DNA from 4 places in the Kitasatospora sp. NA04385 genome. Region 3 is predicted to be linked to each of the others. Evidence: riboswitches for the same ligand, from Rfam matches in the RefSeq annotation. Region 3 holds a riboswitch; each other region holds the start of a gene.
What was found. Region 3 has a riboswitch for cyclic di-AMP ahead of HUT16_RS35430 (transglycosylase family protein). Riboswitches for the same ligand answer to the same signal wherever they lie in the genome.

Region 1 (6,938 bases), 6.3 Mb from region 3:
CCGGCCTTGCGGAACAGGATCCGCTTGGGGTCGGGCGCGTCCGGGTCGAGCCACAGCTCGCTGCCACCGGGGCCGCCGAACTCGCAGTCCAGGACGGCGATGTCGTCGGGCTTGCCGTCGCCGGTGGCCCGGAACGCCACTCCGGCCTTGCGGTAGCCGGTCAGCCGGCTGCGGCTGAGGGTGACCGACTCGCCGTCCAGCTGGTGCTTGAGGGTGGCCACCGCGTAGTCGGACTGCCCGGCGGCGTCGATCAGCAGCCCGTCGAAGACGGTGCCCTGGTCCCGCCCCAGCGCGTGCACGGCGATGCCGCCGGCCGCGTTGCCGTACAGCACCGAGGCGGTGTAGTCGAAGTCGTTCAGGTAGGCGCCGTGCTCGATGCCCCAGCCGCCGTTGTGGTAGGCCGCGTACTGGGTGACGGTGTGGTGGTGCTCGGCGTTGAGCCAGACGAAGATGCCGTTCTCCAGGTTGTTGTGCGCCAGGCAGCGTTCGAAGGTCCAGACGCCCTCGCTGGTCTCCGGCCACTCGTAGCCGGACGCGCCGGTGGCGCCCTGGACGCCGACGGCCACGCAGTCCCGGGCCGAGGAGCCCGTCCCGGCGCCGAGGCTGAACCCGGTGAGCCGGTAGCCGCGCGGGTTGGGCTCGAAGACGGTGCGGGAGGCGACGCAGCCCTCGTAGGCGATGTCGTCGGAGGGGCCCTGCGGGGTGCGGGTGTCGATCGGGCCGTCCCACCAGTACGCGTCCTCCCAGGTGTTGTGGGAGATGCAGCCGCGGAAGGTGATGCCGTGGCTGGCGTGCGGCACGAAGGCGTGGCTGCCGGTGTCGCGGACCACCACGCCCTCGACCACGGTGCCGCGCGAGGTGTCCAGCAGCATGTGGAAGTGCAGCCCGTACCGGCCGAGCACCGCTTCGGTGACGGGCTTCCCGTTCCAGCTGTCCTTGCCGTCGCCGCGCGGCCCGAGCCAGCGCAGCGCGGCGTGCCGGACGTCGGCCGGGCGGCTGGAGGTGAGGTGGACGTGCGCCCGGCCCTGCTCGGTGCCCTCGACCCGGACGTTGCGGCTGAGGTTGAGCACCTCGGCGCCGAAGGTCGCGCCGCCGCCGAGCGCCACCCGGGGGTGGGCGTTCTGCAGCGGTCCGGTGAGGGTGACGGTGGCGCCGTCGACCCGCTTGACGGTCACCAGGTCGTACGAGGTGGAGAACCCGTCGGTGTCGGGCGGCGCGGTGGGCGTGACGGCCAGTTCGTCGCCGGGCTGCCAGCCGACGGGGGCGGCGGCCAGCTTGACGGTGGTGTCGCCGGGCTTGAGGGCGGTGGCGGCGCGCGTCCAGGCGGTGCGGGGGGCGCCGTCCAGCCGCAGGTAGCCCTGGCCGGTGACCCACAGGCCGGTGTCGGTGTCGACGACGGTCATCCCGCCGCCGGCGAAGCGGCGCTCGTCGACCTCCGGGAAGCGCAGCGTGTGGGTGTGCGCGCCGTCGGGGGCGAGCGCCAGGGTGCCGCGCACCTCGACGTTGCCCGCGCTGGCGAGCGTCAGCGACTTGTCGGCGGCGAACACCAGCGAGCCGGTCTTCTCCACCAGCAGCGAGCCGACCTGGGCGTCGGCGTCCAGCAGCACCTTGTCGGTGATCCGCACCGCGCTGCCGGGGCCGGGCACCGTGCCGCCCCAGCCCTTGGGGTCCGACCACCGGCGGCCGCCCTGGTCGACCGACGGGGGCGGTGCGGACGGCCGGGGGGACGCCGAGGCGGGCGGCGGGGCACCGGTCTCGGTGCCGTGCCGGTGGCCGGTCGGCGGCGGGCCGCCGCCCGGCCCGGGGAGGGCGGCGGGCTCGTCGGCCCCCGCGAGGGACTGCCGGAGGACCACTCCCCCGCCGAGCGCCGTCACCGTCCCGACCGCCAGCCAGGTCAGCATCCGGCGCCGCCCGACCAGCGGCCGCCGGTGCCGCGCCGGTTGGTCGCCCTTGCGCTGCTGTTCCACCTCGGCCGCCCTTCCGGGGCCCGCGACCCCGCGTCGTCGGGGGCAGCATAGGCAGAAACGGACCCGGAAAGCGGCATCTTTCGTTTCGCTTAAGCATCCTGACGTACCATCAGTCATCTGTTCGGCCTTCCGGAGCCGTGGGCCGGAGCTTTCCGGCCGCCGACCCGCGGGTGAATTCCCCGGGCCGCCGGAGCCCGGAGCCGGGGCGCCCGGCCCGGCCGGACAAACCGGCGATCGGGCACAAATGCCCGTCTGCGAATGGCCACAAAAGCCGAATACTCCCCCACCGCCCTGCATAACGCATCAAAACGGGCGCAAGATCACCAATTGCCTGACGCGCGACCAGGCCGCGCCACCGGTCGGGGAGTTCGCCGGATATTCCTTGATCGTGAATTCCGAACACTATGACGCCGATCACAGGCATTTGCGAATCCTCCTCGAATCCGCTTAATCTCCTGCCCACGTTCGTGGACACACGGACCCAGCTCACCCGGAACGCCGAGTCCTGCCGCCGGGTGGGTCGGCTCATGCACAACGCACCACGGCAGGGGCGGGGGAACCAGGTAAGTCGCCCCGGGCGGTCGAAGGACCGCACGGGGCTAGGGGTGAAGCCGAACGCACCACGCGGTGCGCGCGGCCGGGCAACTCCAGCCCGAATCCGACAGCTCACCTCGCAGGCGTGGGAGAGGAACGCTTCTTCATGCTGCCCATCAGCGCCAAGCGCGCCCGCCGCCTGATCGCCACCACCGGTGTCGTCGGCATCGGGCTCACCATCCCCTGCCTGACCACCGGCACCGCCTCCGCCGCGACCGTCGCCACCTGGGACAAGGTCGCCCAGTGCGAGTCCAGCGGCAACTGGTCCATCAACACCGGCAACGGTTTCTACGGTGGTCTGCAGTTCACCTCCTCCACCTGGGCCGAGTTCGGCGGCACCGCGTACGCCTCGCGCGCCGACCTGGCCACCAAGGACCAGCAGATCGCCGTCGCCGAGAAGGTGCTGGCCTCCCAGGGCCCCGGCGCCTGGCCGGTGTGCTCCATCCAGGCCGGTCTGACCAAGGGCGGCGCCGCCCCCCAGGTCGACACCTCCGGCTCGAACGGCTCTGGCTCGAACGGTTCCTCCTCGAACGGTTCCTCCTCCGCCGCGCAGGGCTCCGCGCAGGACTCCTCGCAGGGCTCCGGGCAGTCCACCGGCAAGAGCCAGTCGCAGCACTCCTGGTCGCAGGGCAAGTCCCAGCAGTCCCGGAGCCAGGCCCAGGCCCAGCCGCAGGCCCAGCAGAGCACCCCGGCCGCCACCGAGCAGTCCGCCGGCACCTACACCGTCGCGGCGGGCGACTGGCTGTCCGCCATCGCGCAGAGCCAGCACGTCGACGGCGGCTGGCAGAAGCTGTACGACCTGAACCGCTCGGTCCTCACCGAGGGCCCGGACATGATCTACCCCGGTCAGCAGCTCTCGCTGGGCGGCACCACGACCGCGCAGAAGTCCGCGCCGGCCACCAAGTCGTCGTCCTCGTCGTCCTCGTCCTCGTCCTCGTACAAGGGCTCGTCCTGGAAGAGCAGCCGCTCCGCCGCGAAGCCCTCGACCGGCACCGCGTCGACCACGAGCACCACCACCGCGAGCAAGGCCGCCACGGCCACCACCTCGACCGCCTCGACCACCACCACCGCCACCAAGGCGACCGGTTCGAAGGCCGCGGCGATCGACTTCGCGCTCTCCAAGGTCGGCCAGGCGTACGTCTACGGCGGCACCGGCAACGGCGGCTGGGACTGCTCGGGCCTGACCCAGGCCGCGTTCCGCCAGGCCGGCATCAGCCTGCCGCGCGTCGCCGCCGACCAGGCCGACTACTCGACCCGCGTCTCGCTGGACAGCCTGCAGCCGGGCGACCTGCTGTTCTGGTCCAGCAACGGCTCCAACTCGGGCGTCTACCACGTCGCCCTGTACGTCGGCGACGGCAAGTACGTCGAGGCGGCGAACCCGAGCGCCGGCGTCCGCACCGAGACCATCGCCAACTGGGCCCCCGACTTCGCGGGCCGCGTCTGATCGGCGAACGGCACACCGCTGCCCCCGGGGACCCTGGTCGGCCCCGGGGGCAGCGGCCTATCCTCGGCCGGAGAAGGCTCGACGACCGGGGAGCGGCACCATGGCGAAACTGACGATCACGCTGGACGCGGACCTGGCCCTGGAGGCGATGCTGCGGCTGGGCACCACCAACCCCCAGGACGCGGTGGAACTGGTCCTGCGCGACTACCTCGCCACCGACAGCCGCACCATCGCCCGCACCGGCGGCACCCGCGACGGCGACCGCTTCCTCCCCAACCCCCCGGTGGCCGAAGAGGGCTGACGATCCGCCGGCCGGACCCCGGCCTCCCCTCGCCCGCAACTTACGCGACTGTCAAGTAACTTACCGTCTAGTAAGTTTACCGGCGAGTACCTACCCTGGGCGAACCCCCACCCCACTCAAGGGAGTTCGCTGATGGCACACCCCCTCACCCGTGCCGCCCGCACCGACCGCCCACCCGTCGAGGTCCGCCGCGCCGCCGGGCAGGTCGTCGAGGCCCGGGCGCCGTACCTGGTACCGCCGCCCGCGGAGGGCAGTCTCGCGGAGCTACCGTTCCGCAACGCGCTGGCCGACCCGGACGCCGTGGTGGTGACCCGCCGTCAGCCGGACGGCGGGTGGCTGGACGTGACGGCCCGGCAGTTCGCCGAGCAGGTCGCGGGGCTGGCCCGCGGCCTGGTCGCGGCCGGGGTCCGCCCCGGCGCCCGCATCGTGCTGATGTCGCGGACCAGGTACGAGTGGACGCTGCTGGACTTCGCCGCCTGGGCGGCCGGCGCCTGCGTGGTGCCGGTGTACCCGACGGCCGCGGTGGAGCAGGCGGAGTGGATCGTCCGGGACTCCGGCGCGGTGCTGGCGCTCGCGGAGGACGCCCAGACCGCCGAGGTGCTGACCGTGGCGATCGCCCGCACCGGCGGGACGGTGCCGCTGTGGCGGCTGGACGAGGACGCGGTCGGCGCCCTGACCGGTCTCGGCGCGTCCGTCCCCGCCGAGGAGCTGGAGCGCCGCCGCGCGGCCCTGGGCCCGGACGACGAGGCGACGCTGATCTACACCTCGGGCACCACCGGCCGCCCCAAGGGCTGCCTGCTGACCCACGCCAACTTCCTCACCGAGGCGGCGAACTGCCACGCCCTGCTGGAGCCGGTGTTCGAGGAGGCGACCGGGGTGCGGCCGTGCACCCTGCTGTTCCTGCCGCTGGCGCACGTGCTGGGCCGGATGATCCAGGTGACCTGCGTGTACGGGCGGGTCCGGATCGGCCACAGCCCGTCCCTGAAGCCGGCCGACCTGCGGCCGGACCTGGCGGCCTTCGGCGCGACCTTCCTGGTCGGCGTGCCCTACCTGTTCGAGAAGATCCACCAGTTGGGCCGGGCCGAGGCGCAGGCGAAGGGCGCGGCGAAGGTGTTCGACCGGGCGGCCGAGGTCGCGGTGCGCTACGCCCGGGCCGAGCTGGACGCGCGGGCGGGCGCGGGCCGGCCGGCGCCGTTCTCGCTGCGGGTGGCGCACGGCCTGTACGACCTGCTGGTGTACCGGCGGGTGCGGGCCGCGATGGGCGGCCGGGTGCGGTACGCGATCAGCGGCGGCTCCTCGATCGACCCGGAGCTGCTGCTGTTCTTCGCGGGGGCGGGGGTGCTGGTGCACGAGGGCTACGGGCTGACCGAGAGCAGCGGCCCGTCCACGGTGAACCCGCCGCTGCGGCCGCGCCCGGGCACGGTCGGGCAGCCGGTGCCGGGCAGCGCGGTGCGGATCGCCGAGGACGGCGAAGTGTTCCTGAGCGGTGGTCAGCTCTTCGACGGATACCACGAGTTGGGTCGGCCGCGGCCGCGACGGCCGCAGTGGTTCGCCACCGGCGACCTGGGCCGGCTGGACGAGGACGGCTACCTGACCATCACCGGCCGCAAGAAGGAGATCCTGGTGACCTCCGGCGGCAAGAACGTCTCCCCCGGCCCGCTGGAGGACCGGCTGCGCGGCCACCCGCTGATCAGCCAGGCGCTGGTGGTCGGCAACGGCCGCCCGTATGTGGGCGCGCTGCTCACCCTGGACGCCGAGGCGGTCGAGCTGTTCCTCGCCTCGGGCCCGCCGGAGCCCGGTCCGCTGCCGGAGGGGGTCGGCATCGGCAGCGCCGTCCCGGTCCGTCCCGCCGTGCTGGCGGCGCTCGCCGAGGCGGTGCGGAGCGTCAACTCGACGGTCTCGCGCGCCGAGTCGATCCGCCGGGCGCGGGTGGTGGCGGGCGACTTCACCGAGGAGCGCGGCCTGCTGACGCCCTCGCTGAAGATCCGCCGGCAGGCCGTCGGCACCGCCTACCGGCGCGACGTCGAGCAGCTCTACGCGTGAGGACGGCGCGGCCCCCGGGAGGAGGTCCTCCCGGGGGCCGCGCCGAGGACGCGCCCCGCGGTCTCAGCCGTTGCGCGGGCCGGAGCCGGTGGAGCCGCGCATCACCAGCTCGGGCTGGAACATGAACTCGGAGCGCTGCGCCGGGTTTCCGCCGACCTCCTCCAGCAGGGCGTCGACGGCGGCGGTGGCCATCGCCTCGACCGGCTGGCGGACGGTGGTCAGCGGCGGCTCGGTGAACGCTATCAACGGCGAGTCGTCGAAGCCGACCACCGAGACGTCCTGCGGCACCGTCAGCCCGCGCTGGCGCACCGCCCGGATCGCGCCGAGCGCCATCATGTCGGAGCCGCAGACGATCGCCGTGCACCCCTTGTCGAGCAGCGCCTGGGCGGCGGCGTGGCCGCCCTCCACGCTGAACAGGGTGTGGTGGACCAGCTCGTCGGCCTGCTCCTCGGTGCGCCCGGTGAGCTGCCGCACGGCGGCCGTGAAGCCCTCGATCTTGCGGAGCACCGGCACGTACCGCTTCTGGCCGACCGCGAGGCCGATCTTCTCGTGCCCGAGCTCGACCAGGTGCTGGACGGCCATCCACATC
Region 2 (6,938 bases), 5.4 Mb from region 3:
CCGTCACAGGCCGGATCCGACAAGCCGGGACGGTCGGCTTTTGTCACGCCCGACGCGGCGCGAAGCACCTGACAGCACGTAGGTTCACAGGTGATCACCCGCACCGGAGCCAACGGAAACCCAGGGAGCAGCCATGGCCATCGCCGCGCCGACACCGTCCACCGCCGTCCTCGCCGACCTGCTGCCGCAGGCCGCCACCCGGTTCGGTGCCCGCGCCCGCGACCTGGCCCTGGTCGCCGGCGGCGCCGCGCTGACCGGCCTGGCCGCGCAGCTCTCGGTGCCCGTCCCCGGCTCCCCGGTGCCGGTGACCGGCCAGACCTTCGCCGCGCTGCTGGTCGGCACCGCGCTCGGCGCCCGCCGCGGCGCCGCCGCGCTCGGCCTCTACCTGGCCGCCGGCGCGGCCGGCCTGCCCTGGTTCGCCCAGGGCACCTCGGGCGCGGGCCTGGCCACCCTCGGCTACGTGATCGGCTTCGTGGTCGCCGCCGCGCTGACCGGCGCGCTGGCCCGCCGCGGCGCCGACCGCAGCCCGCTGGCCACCGCCGGCGCGATGGTGCTCGGCAGCCTGGCGATCTACGCCGTCGGCGTGCCCTACCTGGCCTTCGCCCTGGACGTCCCGCTGGCGAAGGCCGCCCACCTCGGCCTCTACCCGTACCTGGTCGGCGACGCGCTCAAGGTGGCGCTCGCGATGGGCGCCCTGCCGCTCACCTGGAAGCTGCTCGGCCGCCGCTGACGGACGGTCACGCCCGCCGGGCCCGCGCCCCTGTCGGGGAGCGGGCCCGGCGGCATGTCACACTCGTGGTCATGCGCGTCTACCTGGGCTCCGACCACGCCGGATACGAACTGAAGAACCACCTCGTCGAGTGGCTGAAGGGGGCCGGGCACGAGCCGGTCGACTGCGGCCCGCACATCTACGACGCCGAGGACGACTACCCGCCGTTCTGCCTCCGGGCGGCCGAGCGCACCGCCGCCGACCCCGAGGCACTGGGCGTGGTGATCGGCGGCTCCGGCAACGGCGAGGCGATCGCCGCCAACAAGGTCAAGGGCGTCCGGGCCGCCCTCGCCTGGAGCGAGCAGACCGCCGCCCTCGGCCGCGAGCACAACAACGCCAACGTCGTCTCGGTCGGCGGCCGGATGCACTCCCTCGACGAGGCCACCAAGTTCGTCGAGATCTTCCTCAACACCCCCTACAGCGGCGAGCCGCGGCACACCCGCCGGATCGAGATGCTGTCCGAGTACGAGACCACCGGCGAACTCCCGCCGATCCCGGCCCACCACCCGCAGGGCTGAGCCGCGCCGGGGGACGCCCGCCCGGGCGTCCCCCGCGCAGCCGCCGTCAGAAGCCGTGCGGCAGCCAGGGCTCCAGCCCCGAGCGGAACGCCGCCGAGGCCGGCTCCAGCGCCCCCGGCCGCAGCTCCCGCACCAGGCCCGCCGCGGCCAGCGCCGCCAGCGAACCGCCGCCCAGGTACACCGAGCCCAACTCGCGGACGTCCAGCTCCAGTTCGGCCGCATCCCCGGTCCGCACGCAGGAGGCCGGGCCGCCCGGCGCCGCCGTCAGCCGCCAACGCCCGGCGTTCCACGGGCAGAACGCGTCGGTCACCTCCAGCACCAGGTCCACCCCCACCGGGTAGCCGCGCGCCGCCAGCGCGGCCGGCAGGTCCACCAGCCGCACGTACATCCCGTCCACGATCCGCGGCACCAGGTGCCGGACGTCCGACACCAGGTGCAGCAGCGCGTCGTCCACCGGCAGGTTGGGCGCCTCCACCCGCTCGGTCAGGTCCAGGTCCAGCAGGAACTCCCACAGCCGGGCCGCCACCCAGGGCTCGGCCCCCTGCACCACCCGCACCCGCACCACCCCGGCCGCGCCCCGGTCGGTCCACTCCGACTTCACCGCGTACCGGGCGTAGCCCAGCAGTTCACCGCTAGCCGCGTCCTCGGCCAGCACGCACTGCAGCGGGGAGAAGCCGCCCCGGTCGGCCGGCGCGTCCAGCACCGCCACCTCCTCCCAACCCGGCCGCCGCAGCAGCGTGCCCGGCCGGGCGGCGGCCAGGGCGGCGTACAACTCCTCGCAGCGCGGCAGTTCGGCCACCGGGTCGGCCAGCCGCAGCACCACCTCGCCGTCCCGCTCCGGGGTGCGCACCCGCACCCTGCCGCGCAGCATCGACACCGCGGTCTTCCGGGTGGCCGGCCCGTACCCGAACCGCCCGTAGATCACCGGCTCGGAGGCGGTCAGCACCGCCAGCGGCTCCCCGGCCGCCCGCACGTCGTCCAACTGGCGGCGCATCAGCGCGCTCAGCGCACCCCGCCGCCGGTGGGTCGGCAGCACGCCCACCGCGGCCACCCCCGCCGCCGGGAGCACCGCCCCGCCCGGCACCACCAGCCGGAAGTCGAACGAGGTCGTCCCGCCCACCGGCCGGCCGGCCGCGCAGGCCACCAGCGTGCGCTCCACGTCGATCAGCCGCCGCCACAACTCCCGGGCCTCCGGCGCCTCCTCGCCACCGCCGAAGGCCACCTCCACGTTCCGGTACCAGGTCTCCCACTCCTCGTCGCGCAGCGGCCGGACGGTCAGTTCGGGGTGTCGAATCGTCATGGGGCCTGCCTACCAGCCGGATCGGGGCCCGGCGAGCGAATAACCGCCCCGCGCCCGACGTGTCCCGGGCGGCCGAAACCCGCCGGGCGTGCCACCTCCGCTGCACCCGGTGCCACCCGGCCCGTCGACGCGGGCACCGGCGGTGGATAAGGTCGGTCCCCATGGCCGGCAGCGCGCGTCCCAGTGCGACGGGCCGGGGCGGCCCGCCGTCCCGCGAACCCGTGACGGCCCGGCTGCGCGCGGCGCTGTACCGGGCCCGGCGCAGGCTGCGCCGCACCGGCGTCGACTACTTCCGCGGCGACGGCGCCGACTGGTGGGCGTTCGCCGCGCTCGCCCTGGCCGTCCCGCTGCTGGTGCTGCTCAACGTCGCCGTCCCCGACTGGGCCCCGCCCACCGCCCTGGTCCTGCCGATCCTGGCCGGCGCGCTGCTGCTGCGCCCCGGCACCCTGGTGCTGCTGTACGCCGCCGCGGCCGCCGGCCTGATCACCGAGTCCGTGGTGCACACCGGGGAGCAGGTGGCCAGCGAGCGCCCCGAGGCGTACACCCACGGCGTCACCCCCGGCGCCGCCCTGGTGGTCGGCGCGGTCGGCGTCGCCGGGCTGCTGGTCGCCCAGTTCCGCCGCCGGATCGGCGTGCCCTGGCGCGGCGGCTCCACCATGCTGTTCGACCTGCGCGAGCGGATCCGGGTGCAGGGCCGCGTCCCGCGGCTGCCCGACGGCTGGCACACCGACACCGCGCTGCGCCCGGCCGGCGGCCAGTCCTTCTCCGGCGACTTCATGGTCGCCGCCCGCACCGGCCCCGGCGGCCGGGTGCTCGAAGTCGTCCTCGCCGACGTCTCCGGCAAGGGCATGGACGCGGGCAGCCGCGCCCTGCTGCTCTCCGGCGCCTTCGGCGGACTCCTCGGCTCGCTGCCCGCCCACGACTTCCTGCCCGCCGCCAACGGCTACCTGCTGCGCCAGGACTGGGCCGAGGGCTTCGCCACCGCCGCGCACCTGGTCCTCGACCTGGACACCGGCGAGTACGAGCTCCTCTCGGCCGGCCACCTCCCCGGCATGCACCGCCTCGCCGGGGCCGGCCACTGGGAGGTCAAGGAGGCCGAGGGGCCGCTGCTCGGTGTCTACGACGGCGCCAAGTTCGAAGGCGTGCGCGGTACTTTGGGCCCCGGCGACGTGCTGATGCTGTGCACCGACGGCATGGTGGAGATCCCCGGCCGGGACTTGGACGAGGGCATGGACCGGCTGATGGGCGAGGCCGACCGGCTGGTCGCCACCACCCCGGTGGCCGGGCGCTCGGGGGCGGCGGTCCGGCTGATCGACAGCGTCGCCAAGCACGTCAACGACGACCGCGCGGTGCTGCTGGTCTGGCGCCGCTGAACGTCACCGGGCGCCGCCGGGCGCCGCGGGCCGGGGCCCGTGCGCGGGCGCCGCGCCCCGGGCCGCCGCCGGTGGCGGGAGTGCACGAAGGGTGAGCAGGAAGTGCCCACGGAGTGTCAAACCAGGGCGTTGATCTTCGGCCAATTCCACTGGCATACCCGGTCGGTGGGCGGATGCCCGGTCTGCCTGCCGCTTTGCCGCCCCGGCCGTGGCGGACCGCATCCCACCGACGGCCCGTCAGGACCCGTCCGCTATCGTCACGGTCGGCGGAAATCAGCCCCAGCACCCGGGTTGGGGCCCCGGGTGACTGGGCAAGTCCTTTACGCACTCCGCACGAGCGACCACACTGAGTCCGGATGGAGTGGTGGGGACACGGGGGGCACGGGCCGGTTTCCGCCTGGAGCCGTCGCCGGTTCCGACCCGAATCCCCGCCACGAATCGAGGAAGTGAGTCCCGGTGGCCTTCTCCGTCTCCGCCCTGGTCCTGTTCGGCATCATCGTCGCCATCTTCATCCGCAACAAGCAGTTGAAGACCGGTCACGCGATCATGGCGGCGCTATTCGGCTTCATGCTCAGCCAGTCGAACATGGCATCCCCGATCACCCAGTTCCTCCAGTCCGTCTCCAAGGCGATCTCCGGCATCGCGGGCTGACTCGCCCGACCCCGGAGCGCACGTTCCGACGGACGGGAGACGCCCCCGGCCGTCGCAGAGTCCTGCCCGCGGGTGACCAGGGTCACCCGCCGCGTCACGCGGGGTCGGCGCCCGGACGCGCACGGTGGCCGAAGTCGCCCACCGTACATGGTTCGTGGGCGCACGGTCATGATCCCGTACGCGCACCGCAGCCCCCCGACGGCACAGCGTGACCTGGCGGACCGTCAGCCCCCTCCCGAGCCCGGGAACGGGGCCTACCGGCGCTTGCCAGCTCCGTGAGCCGTGGGTTTTGCTTCCTCCGCAGCCCGGACATCGGCCGGGTGGGCCACCGAGCGGAACGCCTAGTCCTGCCGCCGTTCGGTGCCGACCAGACACCACGCCACGGCAGGAGCGGGGGAACCACAGGTAGTACGCCGGGCCCGGAACGCACGGGAACGGCTCGGGGTGAAGCCGCGGAGAACGCGGCCGGGCAACTCTCGCCCGAACCCGACAGCTCACCTCGTAGGCGTCGGAGAGGAACAGCTTCATGTCCGCTCAGGGCAAGCACCGCAAGCCGCGCCTGGCCACCGTCGCCCGCATCGCCATCGCCGTCGGCGTCGCCGGCGCCGCGGTCGGCCTCCCGGCCACCGCCGCCTCCGCGCACGGCACCACCGACCAGCACGACGGCGGCCGCTCGTGGGCCAGCGTCTCGGTCGACGCCACCCCCGTCGCCGACCACGGCGCCGCCTCCTCGGCCGCCGCCGAGTCCTACCGGGTCGCCGCCGGCGACACCCTCTCCAAGATCGCCGACGCGAAGAACGTCGACGGCGGCTGGGAGAAGCTCTACCAGGACAACCGCTCGGTCATCGGCGGCAACCCGAACCTGATCTACCCGGGCCAGCAGCTGACCGTCAACGGCAAGGCCGCGACGGGCTCCGCCACCACCTCCTCGGACGCCGCGGCCCCCGCCGCCGCCCCGAAGACCTCGGCCAAGTCGAGCACCGGCACCGAGAAGACCCAGGCCCAGGAGTCGACCTCCTCGTCGTCGAGCGCGAAGTCCTCGACCGCGAAGTCCTCGACCGCCAAGTCGTCGACCGCGAAGTCGTCGACCGCCACCACCTCCACCACCACCTCCACCACCACCGGCGGCAGCAGCTCCTCCGCGAGCTCCTCCTCCGGCTACGTCGCCCCCGCGCCGGGCAGCGTCACCACCGGTTACAAGGTGGCGGGCTCCAGCTGGTCCAGCGGCTACCACACCGGCATCGACTTCCCGGTCGCCACCGGCACCAGCCTCAAGGCGATCGCCAACGGCACCGTGGTCTCGGCCGGCAACGGCGGCGCCTACGGCAACCAGGTCGTCATCAAGCTCGCCGACGGCAAGTACGCCCAGTACGCGCACCTCTCCTCGATCTCCGTCTCGGCCGGCCAGTCCGTGACCGCGGGCCAGCAGATCGGCCTGTCCGGTGCCACCGGCAACGTGACCGGCCCGCACCTGCACTTCGAGATCCGCACCACCCCGGACTACGGCTCCGACATCGACCCGGTCGCCTACCTGGCGGCCCACGGCGTCAACGTCTGATCCCCGGCACCACCCCCGAAGGCCCCGCGATCCGCTGCGCGGGGCCTTCGGGCCGTTCCGGGGCGGGAACGGCGACGGCCCCGGCCGCTGGTGCGGTCGGGGCCGTCGGCCTCGTGGAGCGGGTGACGAGAATCGAACTCGCGTGACCAGTTTGGAAGACTGGGGCTCTACCATTGAGCTACACCCGCACAGGAGCGTCCGTCGCCACCGCGAGGGTGGTGAGGACTGGCTCAGCGTACCTGGTCGGGTCGGTGGATTGCACACTCCTTCGCCGTTGTCGGCTCGCCGATATCGCCCCGGTCGGGGGCGGGCCGACGTGTACTCTTCTGCTCGGCACCACGGGGTGTGGCGCAGGTTGGTAGCGCGTCCGCTTTGGGAGCGGAAGGCCGTCGGTTCGAATCCGGTCACCCCGACCGTGTGCGGCAGGGTCTCGTCGGAGGGCGGGGCCCTGTTGTCGTTCCGGCACCCCGTGCGGCCCCGTGCGGGGCCGCCCCCGGTCCGGCCCCGGTGCCGGGCACAGTCGCTTTCGTGGTACCGGTAGGATGGACCGCTGGCGGTAGTACGGACAGCAATGCAGCCCCAACCGCCTATCGCCCTGACCGCAAGCCCCCTAGGAGACCCAACCGTGAAGAGCGCCGTCGAGACTCTGAACCCGACCCGGGTTCGACTCACCGTCGAGGTGCCCTTCGAGGAGCTCAAGCCCAGCCTCGACGCGGCGTACAAGAAGATCAACCAGCAGGTCACCGTTCCGGGCTTCCGCAAGGGCAAG
Region 3 (6,938 bases):
AGCAGGCCGAGCTGTACCCGCTGATGGGCGAGCTGGCCGGACGGCCCGTGGTGGCCGCCGTCCGGCAGTTGCTCGCGGCGGAGCACCGCGCCGTGCTGGTGCACTGCGCGTCCGGCAAGGACCGCACCGGGGTGGTGGTCGCCCTGCTGCAGTCGTTGCTCGGCGCTCCGGAGCCCGAGGTCACCGCCGATTTCCTCCGTTCCAACGCCGCGCTCGGGCTGAGCGCCGCCGGCCAGGCCGGGCCCGGCCACGCCTCCCGCCCGGTGGCCGCCGTCCACCTGCGCCGGGCGCTGCTCTCCGTCCGTTCCCACCACGGCACCCTGGACGGGCACCTGCGCGCGCACGGTGCCGGGCCCGCCGAACTCGCCGACCTGCGCGCCGCGTTCCGGCCCCGGCCGGAGGCCGCCGCAGGTCGGTGACCAACCAACGGACGCCCACGACGACCGAACGGCCTGCGCCGATAGGCTCGCCCCCGCCGCGGCCGGGTGCGCGACGCCCCGGCCGCCGTTCCGCACACCTTCCGCAGGAGAACACGCATGCTCAAGGTCAACGAATACTTCGACGGCACGGTCAAGTCGGTCGCCTTCACCTCGGCCGACGGCCCGGCCACCGTGGGCGTGATGGCCCCCGGCGAGTACGAGTTCGGCACCGCCGCGCCGGAGGTCATGCACGTGGTCAGCGGTGCGCTGACCGTCAAGCTCCCGGGCGCCGAGGAGTGGCAGACCTTCTCCGCCGGTGAGCGGTTCTCCGTTCCGGGTGACAGCAAGTTCCAGCTCCAGGTCTCGGTCGACACGGCGTACCTCTGCGAGTACCGCTGACCCCGTAGCCCCACGGGCCGGCGAGGCCGGTGGGGACAGTAGGGGCAGTGGGAGCAGTGGGGGTGGGTGGGGCAAGCGGGACGGATGGGATGGGGAAAGCGGCGGGGCCGGGGAGGAAGCAGCTCCTCGGGGACGGCCGGGCCCGGTAAAGGTCCGGCCAACCCCGCCACGAACCGGAGGACGCGCCCTACGGTGTGGGCCGAACACCCGTCCCGTCCGAACACCGTGGAGCCTCCTCGATGGGCAGAGCCCGCCCGCACGACCCGAAGAACCTTCCGGTGGCCCGCCCCCTGCGCCTGCGGGTCCGCAAAAGCTTCGGCCTCGCCGCCGCGGTGCTCGGGTTCCTGTCCATCACCCTGCTCGGCGGTTACTACTCCTTCCACGCAGCCGGGGACTTCAGCTACCAGGTCGGCTGGCGGGGGACCCCGCCGCTGGCGATGACCGTCGACTCCTGCTCCGGCCTGGGCGGCGGGCGCGCCCAGACGTTCTTCTGCTTCGGCCACGGTGACCGGCGCGGCGCCGACACCACCGATGGCGAGTGGCTGCTCGAGGACCTCTCCGGCCCCTCCCCCGGGGCACCGTCCTGAGCGTCAGCTGCTCCCCCGACGGCCACTGCGTCGAGCTCGCTGCACACCACACAGCGGGGGACGTCGGCATGTTCCTGTTCGGTCTGTGGCTGCTCTCCTTGGCCCCCGGCCTGGGGATCGCCGTGCTGGTCGGCCGCCGTGGCAAACGCCTCGGTCGGCCGCCCCGGACGGGGCCCGGCCCGTCCCTCCGCCCGGGTGGCCTGGGCCTCCGCCCGGGTGGCCTGGGCCTCACCGGGTTCCTGGGCATCGCCGGGTTCCTCGCCCTGCCCGCGCTGGCCCTGCTCTCCGGCATCGTCTCCCTCTTCCTCTGACTCTGACCACCCGCCGCCCGGCTACCGCTCTTCCTCTCCCTTTCCCTGCGTCTCCTGCTGCTCCGCCGCTCCCTGCGGCCTCCGCCCGGGACCACAGCCGGACCGCCCCAGCCGAACCGCTCACCGACGGTGCTTCGGCCGACGGATGATCCGGTTTCCCCGGCCGTCTTCGGGGGCGTCTCGCACCTCCGCGGCACCACGGTGGCGCCGACCGTCACGGGGCAGGGCGGTGACCTGCCCCCATCCGCGGCTCGCCACACTCCGATGGTTCACGGACGGCTGGATCCATGAACGGGGTCACGTTCCCACCGCCACCCCCGGAGCAGGCTCCCGGCCTCCGCAAGCCACCCCGGCCGGCGGGCTCGCCGGCAGGCGGCGGACGGCGGGAAGGGCGAGCAGGGCGAGCGCGGCCGGTACGGCGAGGGCGGTCATCCCGAACAGGGCGGGGCGCACTCCGAGGCCCTCGGAGAGCGGGCCGGCCAGTACCAGCCCCAACGGCATCAGGCCGACGGCGAGCAGGTGGTCGTAGGAGCTGACCCGGGAGAGCACCTGCTCCGGTATGTGCACCTGGAGCGAGGTCTCCCAGAGCACGAAGAACAGGGACACCCCCACTCCGGTGACCGCCTCCAGCGCGGCGATCACCCAGACCGGCGCGCCGGACCCGATGATCAGCGCCTGGCAGGAGGCGACCGCCATCGCCACCGCGGCGACGGCCATCGGGCGGGCGGGTTTCAGGCGGTAGGCGCAGACGTCCCCCACGATCGAGCCGAGGCCGAACGCGATGACCACCACGGCCCACGCCCCGGCACCGCCCCACTCGCGCTCCGCCAGCACCGGCCCGAACACGAACACCGAGGGCAGCACCACCACGTGGTAGACCGCCATCGCCAGCATCCCCGACCACACCCACGTCCGGCTGCGCACCTGCTGCCAGCCGATCCGCAGCTCGGCCAGGAAGCCGAGCCGTTCGGCCCGCGCCACCCCGTCACCGGCGTCACCGGCACCGCCCGGCCCGCCGCTGACCGACCCGCCGCCGACCGGGCCCAGCCGGGCCAGGACGGCGGCGCTGACGGCGAAACTCGCGGCGTCCACCGCCAGCGCGCCGCCGGGCCCGACCGCCGCGATCAGCGCACCGGCCAGCGCGGGCCCGACCACCAGCCCCGTCGACTGCACGAACCCGCGCAGCGCATTCGCCTCGCGCAGCCGGTCGGCGGGGACGAGCAGGGGCAGCAGCCCGGTGGAGGCGGGGAGGAAGAAGGCGTCGGCGACACCGAACAGCGCCATCAGCAGTGCCAGCAGCCCGACCCTGGCGTTGCCGGTGAGCAGCAGCACGGCGGCGGCCGTCTGGACGGCGCAGCGCACCAGGTCGGAGGCCAGCATGATCCGCTGCCGCGGTATCCGGTCCGCCCAGACTCCTCCGGCCAGGGTGAACACCAGCAGCGGGAGCAGTCCGGCGGCCGTGACCAGGCCGACGTCGGCGGCCGAGCCGCCGATCGACAGCACCGCGAAGGGCAGCGCCACGAACGACACCCGGTCTCCCAGGACCGACAGCGACTGGCCGACGAACAGCCGGGCGAACTGGCGCTCGGCACGGAGCACTTCGGGAATCAGGGCACCCACGGAACCTCCTCGACGGATTCGACGGACTCGACGGCACGCCCGCGGCACGGGGACGGCGAGCACGGCGATCGTAGGAAGCCACCGGATCCCCTGTCGCGCGATTTATCCGCAACGCCGACAATGCCCCGATTCGATCGAATTCCCTTGTCCAGAACGGTAGTTGATGCCCCGAGCCCGCTTCCGCCACCGAACCGGGCCGCCTGCCTTCCCCGTTCGCGGCCACCCCAATCCGACCGATCGGACAGACTTCTCCAGCCGATCCGCCGACCCTCCGCCATCCGACGGACGTCCACCACCGCCCGAGGCACCGTCAACCGGTCGTCCACACACCACGCGGCCGCCTGCGTGACGGAGGCGTGATCCCGGCGCGACGCGCTTGTGATTGGCCCGTTCGAGTGAATAGGCTCCTCCCAGCCCGCACCGCCGGGCCCCGCGCGCGAAACGCCGAGCCCTGTCCGCCGCGCCGTCGGGTCGACCACCACACCCTTGGACAGGGGCGGGGGAACCACGATTGTTGCCGTCCCCCACGGCTAGGGGTGAAGCCGTCCGCACCGGGTGACCGGGGTGCGACGGCCGGGCCTCCCTCCCGGTCCGAACCCGACAGCTCACCTCGCAGGCGTGCGGAGAGGATCTCGCATGCTCTTCACGGGTTCGGGACGTCACCGTCGGCAGGGTCCGGCGGAGAAAGCCGCCGAGCGCGCGATCGCGGCGGCCGGCGTGGCCGGTGTCGGCATCGCCCTGCCGCTGCTCGCCGTGACCGGCGCGCAGGCCGCGCCGAGCGCGGTCTGGGACCGGGTCGCCGACTGCGAAAGCGGAGGGAACTGGAGCTCCGACGCGGGCAACGGCCTCTACGGCGGTCTGCAGATCAACGCCCAGCGCTGGACGGACTACGGCGGCACCCAGTACGCCCCGCTGCCGAACGGGGCCACCCGCAGCCAGCAGATCGCCGTGGCCGAACGCATCCTGGCCACCGAGGGCCCCTCGCCCTGGTCCTCGTGCGCGGACGACTCGGGCCTGAACATCGTCAGCGCGCCGGGCGTCGTCGACGCCAACGACTCGGCGGACGAGACGGGTTCGCTGCGCGGCGCCCGCGGCGTCGCGGCGGTCAACGCCGCTCCGGACGGCAGCACCGTCCCGGAGGGCAACAGCGCGCCGGTCTTCTCCGGCCTGCCCGGCTACGACCCGGTCTCGCACGTGTACTGGTACGAGAAGAACGGTGCCTGGTTCTGGACCAGCCACCAGAGCCTGTACGAGCGCTACGTGCAGCTGACGAACCCCCAGCCGCAGCCGAGCGCGCCCACCTCGGCCACCCCCACCCCGGAGGCCCCGGTCACCCAGCCCGTCCCGCCGGTCGCCCCCGGCACCCCGCTGGTGCCCGCCGACCCGACCGCCACCCCCAGCCCGAGCGCGCCCGTCGACGGCAGCAACGGCGGCAACAACGGCGACGGGAACGGCAGCAGCGACAACAACGGGAACGGCAGCGGCCTGTTCCCCACCACCCCGGCCACTCCATCGCCCGGCACGTCGCCCAGCCCGTCCGACGGCACCGGCACCTCCGGCACCGCTCCGGACGCCTCGCCCACCGGCACCGCGACGGCCCCCGCCCCGGACGCGTCCACCGCGCCCGCGGCTCCGGCCGGATCGACGGCCACGCCGTCCACGACGGCCCCGGCGGCGACCTCGTCCGCGCAGGCGTACACCGTCAACCCCGGTGACACCCTGGCCGCGATCGCCCGCGAGCACGCCCTGGACGGCGGCTGGTCCGGGCTCTACCAGTCGAACCAGCAGGTGGTCGGCGAGAACCCGGACCTGATCCGTCCCGGCCAGGTGCTGGAACTGGGCTGACCGGCGCGGCTCCGGCCCGCGCCCGGCTGAGCCGCCGTCACTTCGGGACGGCGGCCAGCCCGGTGCAGCCGCGCAGGCCGTCGCGGCGCTGCTGGGCGGCCTTCGCCGCGCTGCCGGTCTGCGGGACGGGGATGCCCCGACCGTCGATGTGGGCGGGCGTGAAGGCCTCTCCGGTGACGCGGCCGTCGGCGGTGACGGTGAGCGTGGTGACGCCGGTCTCGTCCGAGGCGGTGTAGTTCGAGGTGCCGTACCAGAGGAAGTTGCCGAAGCCGTACGCCACGTAGGTCTTCCCGAGCATGCCCGCGCCGAGCATGGTGTGGGCGTGGGTGCCGACCACGGCGGTGGCCCCGGCGGCGGCGAGCTTCTCGGCGAGGGCGCTCTGCGCCCGGGTCGGGCAGGCCACGCCCTCGTCGCCCCAGTGCAGGTAGACCAGGACCACGGGTGCCTGTGCCTTCGCCCCGGCGACGGCGCGCAGCAGCGCACCCTCGTCGAGGGCGGAGGCGATGCCCGGTTTGTGGGCGCCGGCCCGCCACTTCTGGTTGGTGATCTCGTTGACCTGGCTGGCCGCCAGCACGGCGACCTTCACCCCGCGCACCGTGGTGACGTGGGGGGCGTACGCCTCCTCGGCGTCCTTGCCGATGCCCACCACCGGTATCGGGGAGGCGGCCTTGGCGGCGAGGGTGTCGGCGAGGCCGTCGGGGCCGAAGTCGACGGCGTGGTTGTTGGCCTGGGAGACCACGTCGACGCCGGCGTCCTTGAGCGCTTCGAGCGCCCTGGGCGTGGTGCGGAAGGTGTAGGTCTTGGGTTCGGCCCTGCCGCGGGAGGTGATCGCGGTCTCCAGGTTGAGCACCGCCAGGTCCGCGGCGGAGAGCGTGCGGGAGATCGGGCCGAGCGCGGTGTCCGCCGTCGCGGCGCCGAGCCGGGAGGCGGTCCGCCCCTCGAAGTGGACGTCCCCGGCGAACGCCACCGTGATGCTGCCGCCCGCGCCGCTGTCCGCCGGGCCGGAGCCGGAGCCGGTCGGGGTGCCGCTGCCCGGGGCGCCGGGGGTCGGCTCGGCGGGGGTCGGAGCCCCGGACGCCGAAGCGGCGGACGTCGGCGGGGCCCCGGCGACCGTGGCGCCGGCCGTGGCGGCCCGGTCCCCGGACGGGGACGGTCCGCCGCACCCGGCGACGGCAGCGAGCAACAGGACTGCGGTGGCGGCGGCGGTGGTGCCGACCGTGGCGCTACGCATGAACGGACCCCCCGGCGGTTCGGTGACGACGCACTTTATCCGCGCCGCTCGAACACCGGAAGTACACATCGGCGCCGCACTGTCACGGTTGCGCCCCGAAGCCGCCGGAGCAGCTCACCGGCCCACCGCCCGGCCGCCGGTCCGGCCATCCGCCCGGCGGTCGACCGCCGTTCGACCACCGGGCTCAGGCCACCACCCCGGCCGCGCGCAGCAGCCAGCGGTTGGTGCGGCCGACCAGCCCGGCCTTGTCCAGCACCGAGACGACCTTCCCCGCCATCTCGACCTTGGTGGCCCGCCAGTGGGGGTTGGCACGGGCGACGGCCCGGCCGGCCTTGGGGTCGATGCCGACGGCGGCGTAGAGCCGGGGGTGGATCAGCGCGGTGGTGGCGTAGTAAACGATCAGCCCGATGAACAGCTGTTCGTACCGGCGGCGGACCGGGCCGAGGCGCTTGCGGACGAGCTCCTCGCGGGCGTAGCTGATGTGCCGGGCCTCCTCGATGACGTGGATCCGGGAGACCTGGCGGGT
Region 4 (6,938 bases), 3.6 Mb from region 3:
TCCTGCGGGCCCTGCTCTCGCCGTTCGCGCACCCGCTGTTCACCGCGCTGACCGGGCTGGGCCTGGCGCTCACCCTGAGCACCGGCCGGCGCTGGCCGGCCCGGCTGGGCGCGCCGATCGGCCTGCTGCTGGCGATGGGCCTGCACGGGGTGTGGAACGCCGCCGCCGGGCTGGGCACGGACGGGTTCCTGCTGGTGTACGGCCTGGTGATGGTGCCCTGCTTCGCGGCCCTGGTCTGCTTCTCGGTGTGGGCGCAGACCCGCCGCGGCCGGCAGTCGGCCCGCCCCGGCTGAGCCGCGGGGACGGCCGGGACAGAAACGGATTTCCCTTTCCCGCGGGGCTCACGTAGAGTCGTGTTCACCGACGCGGGGTGGAGCAGCTCGGTAGCTCGCTGGGCTCATAACCCAGAGGTCGCAGGTTCAAATCCTGTCCCCGCTACTCAGTAGCACGAAGGCCCGGAAGCACCGCTTCCGGGCCTTCGCCGTGCCCGGCCCGCTCCGCCCTCCCCGCTCCGTACGGTTCGCCGTCCGGGCGTTCCGGCCGCCGCGCGCCGCCGGTGGGAATCCTTCCCCTCGCGGTGGGGTAGGGTGGTGTTCACCGACGCGGGGTGGAGCAGCTCGGTAGCTCGCTGGGCTCATAACCCAGAGGTCGCAGGTTCAAATCCTGTCCCCGCTACTCAGTAGCACGAAGGCCCGGAAGCACCGCTTCCGGGCCTTCGCCGTGTCCGGCCGAAGAGGGCCGAATAAATCCGTTGCCCCGGCCGGTGGGTGGTGCCTATGGTGGCTGCACACTGAAAGGAGGTGATCCTGAGTTGAGTTCTTTCAGGATGCGTGAGGTGGCTGCTCGCTAGAGCCGCCCCTGCCTGCGCAGCGGTGAGGCCGTAGAGGTCTCCGGCTCAGGCTAATTCCCAGCAGTCACCCGGCCCGTGGGCTCACCGGTACATCCCCGGTGCCTCGGCCGCCGTCCCCAGGGCCCGGGGGCGGTGGCCGAGGAGCAGCCCACGGGCCGTCTGCGTCTCCGGGGCCGGGGCGGGTGCTGTACGGGCCCGGGCGCCTACCTGGGCGCGAGGCGCGGGGCCCGGCCGGGCGGTGGTGGGTGGAGGGTCAGGATGCTGCCGGAGCGGCCGGTGCGCCGGACGCGGGTGGCGATGCGGTGGTGGCGCAGGGCCGCGCGCAGTTCGGTGAGGTGGGGGCAGGGGCGGCCGCGTTCGTCGTGCAGGGGGTAGACCCGGACTTCGCCGCCGGGGGCGGTGACCCGGACGAGTTCGCGCAGCGCGCCGAGCTGTTCGGCGGGGCCGAAGACGGCCGGGTAGGCGAACAGCAGGTAGGAGCTGAGGGTGAGGGCGAAGGTGCCGTCGGCGAACGGGAGCCGGGGCAGCGCGGCGGCGACGTAGCGCTCGGGGCGGGCGGCGGCGTCGGCGGCGAACAGCCGGCGGGCGCGGTCCCAGCTGCGCAGGTACTTCTCGGGGCGGCGCCGGCGGTCGGTCGGCAGGTGGCCGCCGGGGTCGCGCCGGATGGCGTCGGCCATGACGGCGCGGCCGTCGGCGGCGAGCGCGGCGAGGCGGTGCGGGCCGAGCGCGTAGCCGGGTCGGCGGCGACCACCTCGCAGCCGAGGGCGCGGGCCTCGGCGGCGAGGGCGGCGGCGCCGCCGGGGCAGTCGAGGACGGGGCCGGGCAGCCGGCCCAGGTCGGCGCGGGTGAGGCCGAAGCAGGCGCAGTACTCGTCGAGCGGTCGGGAGGTGACCAGGACGGGCGGGGCGGTCTGGCTCATGCGGGCCTCCGGGCCTCCGGACGTTCGGCGGGCCCGGGGTGCGGCCCGGGCCCGTGGTCATCCGACCACGGGCCCGGGGGTGTCGCACGTCCGGCCGGTCCTCCGGCGGCCGTCCGGCGGCCCGCTCAGTCGTCGCTGGAGAGCAGGGCGCGGGCGGCGGACCGGTTGACGCCGTTCAGGCCGCGGATCAGCGGCGGGGTGAGGAAGAGGATGACCAGGCCGAGCAGGCAGACCCCGGCGATCTGCCAGAGCGAGGTGATCTCGTAGGCGTGGTGGACGCCGTCCGAGGTGGTCCACTCGGCGACCCGGTAGCCGCCCCAGGAGGTGTACCGGCGGAACACCCACTGGTAGACCGGGAACAGGGCGAGCGACCAGCCGAGCAGGAAGAACGTCAGCGAGAGCGTGAAGTTGAGGATCGCCCAGGGCAGCATCACGAACTGGTGCAGCACGGCCTTCCAGCCGGCCGGGTCGGCCAGCCGGGCGGTGATCCGGCCCCAGAAGCCCTCGCGGGCGACCACCACGGCGGGCGGGGCGGGCACCTCCTCGCCGAGCACGTTCCGGATCCGCCCCCGCTCGGCGGCGCCGAGGCCGCGGGCCACGGCCAGCAGCAGGCCGAGGACGGGCAGGCCGAGGACGGTCACGGCGAGGCCGAGGCCGAGGCAGAACAGCGTGACGACCAGGGTGAAGCCGAGCACGGCCATCGGCAGGCCGGTGAGCGCGAAGCCGAGATCCTGGAGGGCCTGCCGGGAGAACGGGGCGCGCCAGAACCCGGGCCGGTCGGGGTGGCCGCCGGGGGCGGTGGCGGGGTGCGCAGCGGTGGACATCCGCGGTCCTTCGGTTCGTCGGGCGGCCCCGCCGGTCGGCGGTGCCGGGCACGGGTACCAATCTGCCGCCGCGACCCCGCCCGGCGTAATGACGCCTGCTGCCGAGTTCGTGGTGGGGTTAACCCCCGGTCCGCCCCTGGAGCCGGCCGCCCTCCGGCCCCCGGCGCCAGGGCGGGCCGTCCCACTCGGGGGCGAGCAGCGAGTACTGGAGCGCGTCGTGCCAGGCGCCGTCCCGGCGGGACTCGGCCCGGATCCGGCCCTCGTGGCGGAAGCCCGCCCGGGTCAGCACCCGGACCGAGGCGGTCTGTCCGGGGTCGCAACGGGCGGCCAGCCGGTGCAGGCCGAGGCGTTCGAAGCCGAGCACGCACAGCAGCGCGGTGACCTCGGCGGCGTAGCCGCGGCCCCAGGTGTCGCGGCGCAGGACGCAGCCGAGTTCGGCGGCGTGCCCGCCCTCCCGGGTGAGCGCGGCCTGGCCGACCGGCTCCCCCGCCGGGTCGTCGACGGCGAGCCGGTAGTGCGTCCGGGGCTGCTCCTCGGCCGCTTCGAGGTACAGCTCGACCTGGTCGGCGCAGTCCTCGAAGTCCCGGACGCCGAACGGCAGGTGGCGGACCGTCTCGGGGTCGCCGTGCACGGCGTGCAGCGCGGCCACCTCCTCCGGGGTGTGCCGGTACTCCCGCAGGGTGAGCCGGGGGCCGGCCAGCCGGAGGGTCTCCATGCCGACCGACCCTACCCGGCGGCCGTCCGGGGACCGGCTGCCCTACCCGGCGGCCGTCCGGGGACCGGCTACCGTACCGGGCCGCCGTCCGGGGACCGGCTACCGTACCGGGGTGGACGACGAAGACCTGCACCTGCTGCCCCGCACCCGCTCCGCCGACCTGTTGGACTGGGCGGTCGCGGAGGGGTTCGACCCGGTGCCCGAGCCGGCGGTGCGGACGGTGCTGACCCTGCTGGAGCTGGGCGGGGCCCGGCTGCACGACGGCCTTCCCGAGCTGTCCTCCCCGGTGCTGGAGCGCCTGCTGTACGAGCAGCTGCACCTGTACGTCCAGCCGGACGGCGACCCGGCCGCGTACCCGGCGGCGGTGCGGCTGCTGATCGAGTGGCAGCGGGCGGCCCGTCGGCTGAACGCCAAGCGGGCGGAGAAGCTGCGCGCCGAGGCGGACTGGCAGGGCGAGGTGCTGCTCTCCCTGCTGCGCCGCTCCGACCTGGTGACCTGGCCCCGGCTGTACGCGCTGCTGCTGCGCGCGGACGGGGTGCCGTCCGACGACGGCCCCGGCCCGGTGCGGGAGTGGCTGGCGGCCTTCCGGGAGCTGCCGCCGGAGGAGCGGTTCGCCGCCTTCGACCGGGTGCCGGGCCTGGACGGGGACGGCAACTGGGACCAGCCGGGGCGCCCGCTGCTGATCGGGGTCTCCACCGACGGGGCGCGGCGGCTGCTGGAGCAGGGCCTGATGCGGCGCAGCTACCGCAACCTGGCCGAGCGGTCCGCCCGCGGGCTGCCGATGCCCGCCGAACTCTCCGGCGCGTTCGAGGAGTTCGAGGAGGCGGTGGCGCAGGCCGCGATCGACCTGTGCGGGGAGTGGACCGTCCCGGGGCTGCCGCGCCTGCTCCTGGAGGAGTTCCCGGAACTGGCCCCCGAGGAGTACTGAGGGCCCCGGGACCACCGGCCCGGGGGTACGGCGGGCGGCCTCCGGGTGGAGGTGCCGCGCGCCGCCCGCGGGCTACGGCCGGAGGCCGAGCTGCCGCAGCCAGGGGAGCGGGTCGACCGGGGCGCCGCCGGCGGGGCGGACCTCCAGGTGGAGGTGCGGGGCGGTGGCGCTGCCGGTGCTGCCGACGGTGCCGAGCACGGTGGCCGGGGTGGCCTCGCCGGCGGCGGTGCTGATCCGGGAGAGGTGGCAGTACCAGAGCTCGGTGCCGTCGGGGAGGGTCTGGATGACGCGGTAGCCGTAGGTGCCGGACCAGCCGGCCGCGGTCACGGTGCCCGCGGTGACGGCGGTGACGGGGGTGCCGGTGCGGGCGGCGAAGTCCAGCCCGTGGTGCAGCTGCGCCCAGTGCGCGCCGGCCTGGGCGAACGGCGCGGCCAGCCGGTAGTCGGCGACGGGCAGGGCGGGCGCGGAGTGGTCGGCGGGGGCCGGGGCGGCCGTCTCGGCCTGCCGGTCGGCGCGCTTGGCCTCGGCCTCCTGCGCGGCGGCGAGCCGGGCGGACTCCTCGGTGCTGGTGCGCTGCCCGTCGGCCTGCTGGAGGATGCGGGCGGCGAGGGCGAGGCCGGGGTCGGCGGCGGGCAGGCCGTCGGGGGCCTCGTCGGCGGCGGTGACCGGGGCCGGGGCGGGCACGGGGGCGGCCTGGGCGGTGGCGGTGGCGAGGCCGGTGGCGCCGAGCGCGGCGGTCATCGCGGTGACGCCCAGCAGGGGCGCGCCGGTGCGGGCCTGGCGGGGCAGCCGGTGCCGGAGGGGCTCGGCCTCGACCGGGTGGTCGAGCAGCTGGGTGCCGGTGCTCTCGGTGTAGGTCGACGCCACGGGGGCGCGCTCCTTCCTTCCCTGCCGCCGACCGGGTTAGCTGACGGGTTCGGAGGTGGAAGGTCTCCTACGGTCGGGCCCAGGGCCGTCCCGATTCACCCCGGTGGAACGTGGTTCCCCGGCTCCTGGACCTGCCGCGGGGCAGGACCGGATGGATTAGGCGTGGCGCACGGTGCCGCATGGTTACGGCGTTGCCGACCGCGCTGCGTTATCAAACGTTAATCCTATGGACCCCATGATTCCAAGCGCCTTCCGAGGTGCAGTGAAACTTTTCTGACGCCCTATGGGCGATTTGTGACGATTCGTCGATTCGCTCGGATTCGGCCGCCGCGAGGCCGCGACGGAACGTGACGGAGCAGTTGAGTATCCGTACTCACGACCCGCCCTTCGAGTGGCGGGACCCTGGGCGCATGACCGCTCCCGTGCCGCACCGCACCACGTCCGCCTACTTCCTGCAGGCCGTCGCGTCCTTCGCGTTCGCCACGGTCGCCCTGGTCCTGGGGATCGCCTACCTCCCGGTCAGCGCCTGGATGCGCGCCTTCCTCGCCGTCGGCCTGCTCTACGAGATCACCTCCGCGTTCACGCTGGCCAAGGTGATCCGGGACCGCCAGGAGGAGGGCGCGATCACCAGCCGGGTCGACCAGGCCCGGCTGGAGAAGCTGCTCTCCGAGCACGACCCGTTCAAGGTGGAGGGGATCTGAGCGGACCTCCGGGAGTCGGGCCGGGCTTGACGGCTAAGGCTATTAGCCTTAGCTTTATGGCTATCGGCAGCAGCCGGGCGCGCAGAGCCCGGGGCGCCGGACGACGCCCGCCCAGGAGGCCCGCGATGAACAGCACCCTCGGCACCACCACCCGGTACCTCGACGTCACCGGCGGCCGGATCGCCTACGACGACACCCCCGGCCCCGGCGTCCCGGTCGTCCTGCTGCCCGGCATGCTCGACAGCCGCGCCGTCTACCGCCACCTCGCCCCGCTGCTGACCGCCGCCGGGCACCGGGTGGTCACCATGGACCTGCGCGGCATGGGCGAGTCCTCCACCGGCTTCACCGACCACACCCCGGCCGCGCTCGCCGACGACCTGGCGGCGCTGCTGGACCACCTGGACCTGCGCGGCGCCGTCCTGGTCGGCAGCTCGTACACCGGCGCCACCGTGGTCCGGGCCGCGGCGCTCGCCCCCGGGCGGACCGGCGGGGTGGTGCTGGTCGACGCCTTCATCGAGAACCTGCCGCTGAACGGCTTCCAGAAGGCGCTGTTCGGGCTGGTCGGCCCGCTGGTCGGCGCCTTCCCCGGCCTGTGGGGCGCGGCGCAGAAGTTCTACTACCCGGCCGGCGCCCGGCCCGCCGACTTCGACGCCTACCGGGCCGACCTGGTGCGGATGCTCCGCGAGCCCGCCCGCCGGGCGGCGCTGCGCGGCTACCTGAAGGGCGACTCGGCGCCGGTCGGCTGGTGCGCGGCGGTCGACGTGCCCGCGCTGGTGCTGATGGGCGACCGGGACCCGGACTTCCCGAAGCCCGAGCTGGTCGCGGACCGGCAGGCCGCCGCGCTGCGCGGCCGTAGGGTGATGATCGGGGGCGCCGGCCACTACCCGATGGCCGGCCACCCGCAGGCCGTCGCCGACGCCCTGCTGCCCTTCCTGGCCGGCCTCGCCGGTCCGGCCGACGAGAACGGGACCGCCCGCTGATGCCCCGCGCCGGACTCTCCACCGCCGCCGTGGTGGACCACGCCCTGGAGCTGATCGACGAGCGCGGCGCCGAGGCGCTGACCCTGGCCGCCGTCGCCGCCCGGGCGGGCGTGGCCACCCCCTCGCTGTACAAGCACGTGGCCGGGGGCCTGCC

Region 1: it holds a riboswitch for cyclic di-AMP, as region 3 does, so the genes downstream of both, HUT16_RS39150 (transglycosylase family protein) here and HUT16_RS35430 (transglycosylase family protein) in region 3, are expected to answer to the same signal.
Region 2: it holds a riboswitch for cyclic di-AMP, as region 3 does, so the genes downstream of both, HUT16_RS11305 (M23 family metallopeptidase) here and HUT16_RS35430 (transglycosylase family protein) in region 3, are expected to answer to the same signal.
Region 4: it holds a riboswitch for cyclic di-AMP, as region 3 does, so the genes downstream of both, HUT16_RS19750 (M23 family metallopeptidase) here and HUT16_RS35430 (transglycosylase family protein) in region 3, are expected to answer to the same signal.

The regions. Positions count from the first base shown of each region.
Region 1 is NZ_CP054919.1:1,692,864-1,699,801, forward strand. Features, by position in the region: gene HUT16_RS07300 (hypothetical protein) at 1-1,967, opposite strand, end outside; cyclic di-AMP (ydaO/yuaA leader) riboswitch at 2,493-2,662, shown strand; gene HUT16_RS39150 (transglycosylase family protein) at 2,668-4,005, shown strand; gene HUT16_RS07310 (hypothetical protein) at 4,106-4,306, shown strand; gene HUT16_RS07315 (long-chain fatty acid--CoA ligase) at 4,439-6,349, shown strand; gene HUT16_RS07320 (LacI family DNA-binding transcriptional regulator) at 6,413-6,938, opposite strand, start outside.
Region 2 is NZ_CP054919.1:2,591,253-2,598,190, reverse strand. Features, by position in the region: gene HUT16_RS11330 (biotin transporter BioY) at 134-730, shown strand; gene HUT16_RS11325 (ribose-5-phosphate isomerase) at 802-1,287, shown strand; gene HUT16_RS11320 (GNAT family N-acetyltransferase) at 1,334-2,587, opposite strand; gene HUT16_RS11315 (PP2C family protein-serine/threonine phosphatase) at 2,749-3,960, shown strand; gene HUT16_RS11310 (hypothetical protein) at 4,417-4,611, shown strand; cyclic di-AMP (ydaO/yuaA leader) riboswitch at 4,979-5,132, shown strand; gene HUT16_RS11305 (M23 family metallopeptidase) at 5,138-6,169, shown strand; tRNA gene HUT16_RS11300 (tRNA-Gly) at 6,284-6,357, opposite strand; tRNA gene HUT16_RS11295 (tRNA-Pro) at 6,509-6,582, shown strand; gene tig (trigger factor) at 6,795-6,938, shown strand, end outside.
Region 3 is NZ_CP054919.1:7,990,798-7,997,735, reverse strand. Features, by position in the region: gene HUT16_RS35455 (tyrosine-protein phosphatase) at 1-419, shown strand, start outside; gene HUT16_RS35450 (pyrimidine/purine nucleoside phosphorylase) at 537-818, shown strand; gene HUT16_RS35445 (hypothetical protein) at 1,058-1,405, shown strand; gene HUT16_RS35440 (hypothetical protein) at 1,474-1,716, shown strand; gene HUT16_RS35435 (MFS transporter) at 2,014-3,336, opposite strand; cyclic di-AMP (ydaO/yuaA leader) riboswitch at 3,803-3,969, shown strand; gene HUT16_RS35430 (transglycosylase family protein) at 3,973-5,181, shown strand; gene HUT16_RS35425 (CapA family protein) at 5,219-6,412, opposite strand; gene HUT16_RS35420 (diiron oxygenase) at 6,597-6,938, opposite strand, start outside.
Region 4 is NZ_CP054919.1:4,406,365-4,413,302, reverse strand. Features, by position in the region: gene HUT16_RS19785 (PrsW family intramembrane metalloprotease) at 1-293, shown strand, start outside; tRNA gene HUT16_RS19780 (tRNA-Met) at 365-438, shown strand; tRNA gene HUT16_RS19775 (tRNA-Met) at 602-675, shown strand; gene HUT16_RS19770 (class I SAM-dependent methyltransferase) at 1,054-1,527, opposite strand; gene HUT16_RS19765 (sensor domain-containing protein) at 1,895-2,593, opposite strand; gene HUT16_RS19760 (GNAT family N-acetyltransferase) at 2,712-3,308, opposite strand; gene HUT16_RS19755 (hypothetical protein) at 3,421-4,236, shown strand; gene HUT16_RS19750 (M23 family metallopeptidase) at 4,309-5,103, opposite strand; cyclic di-AMP (ydaO/yuaA leader) riboswitch at 5,114-5,276, opposite strand; gene HUT16_RS19745 (YiaA/YiaB family inner membrane protein) at 5,514-5,804, shown strand; gene HUT16_RS19740 (alpha/beta fold hydrolase) at 5,930-6,784, shown strand; gene HUT16_RS19735 (TetR-like C-terminal domain-containing protein) at 6,784-6,938, shown strand, end outside.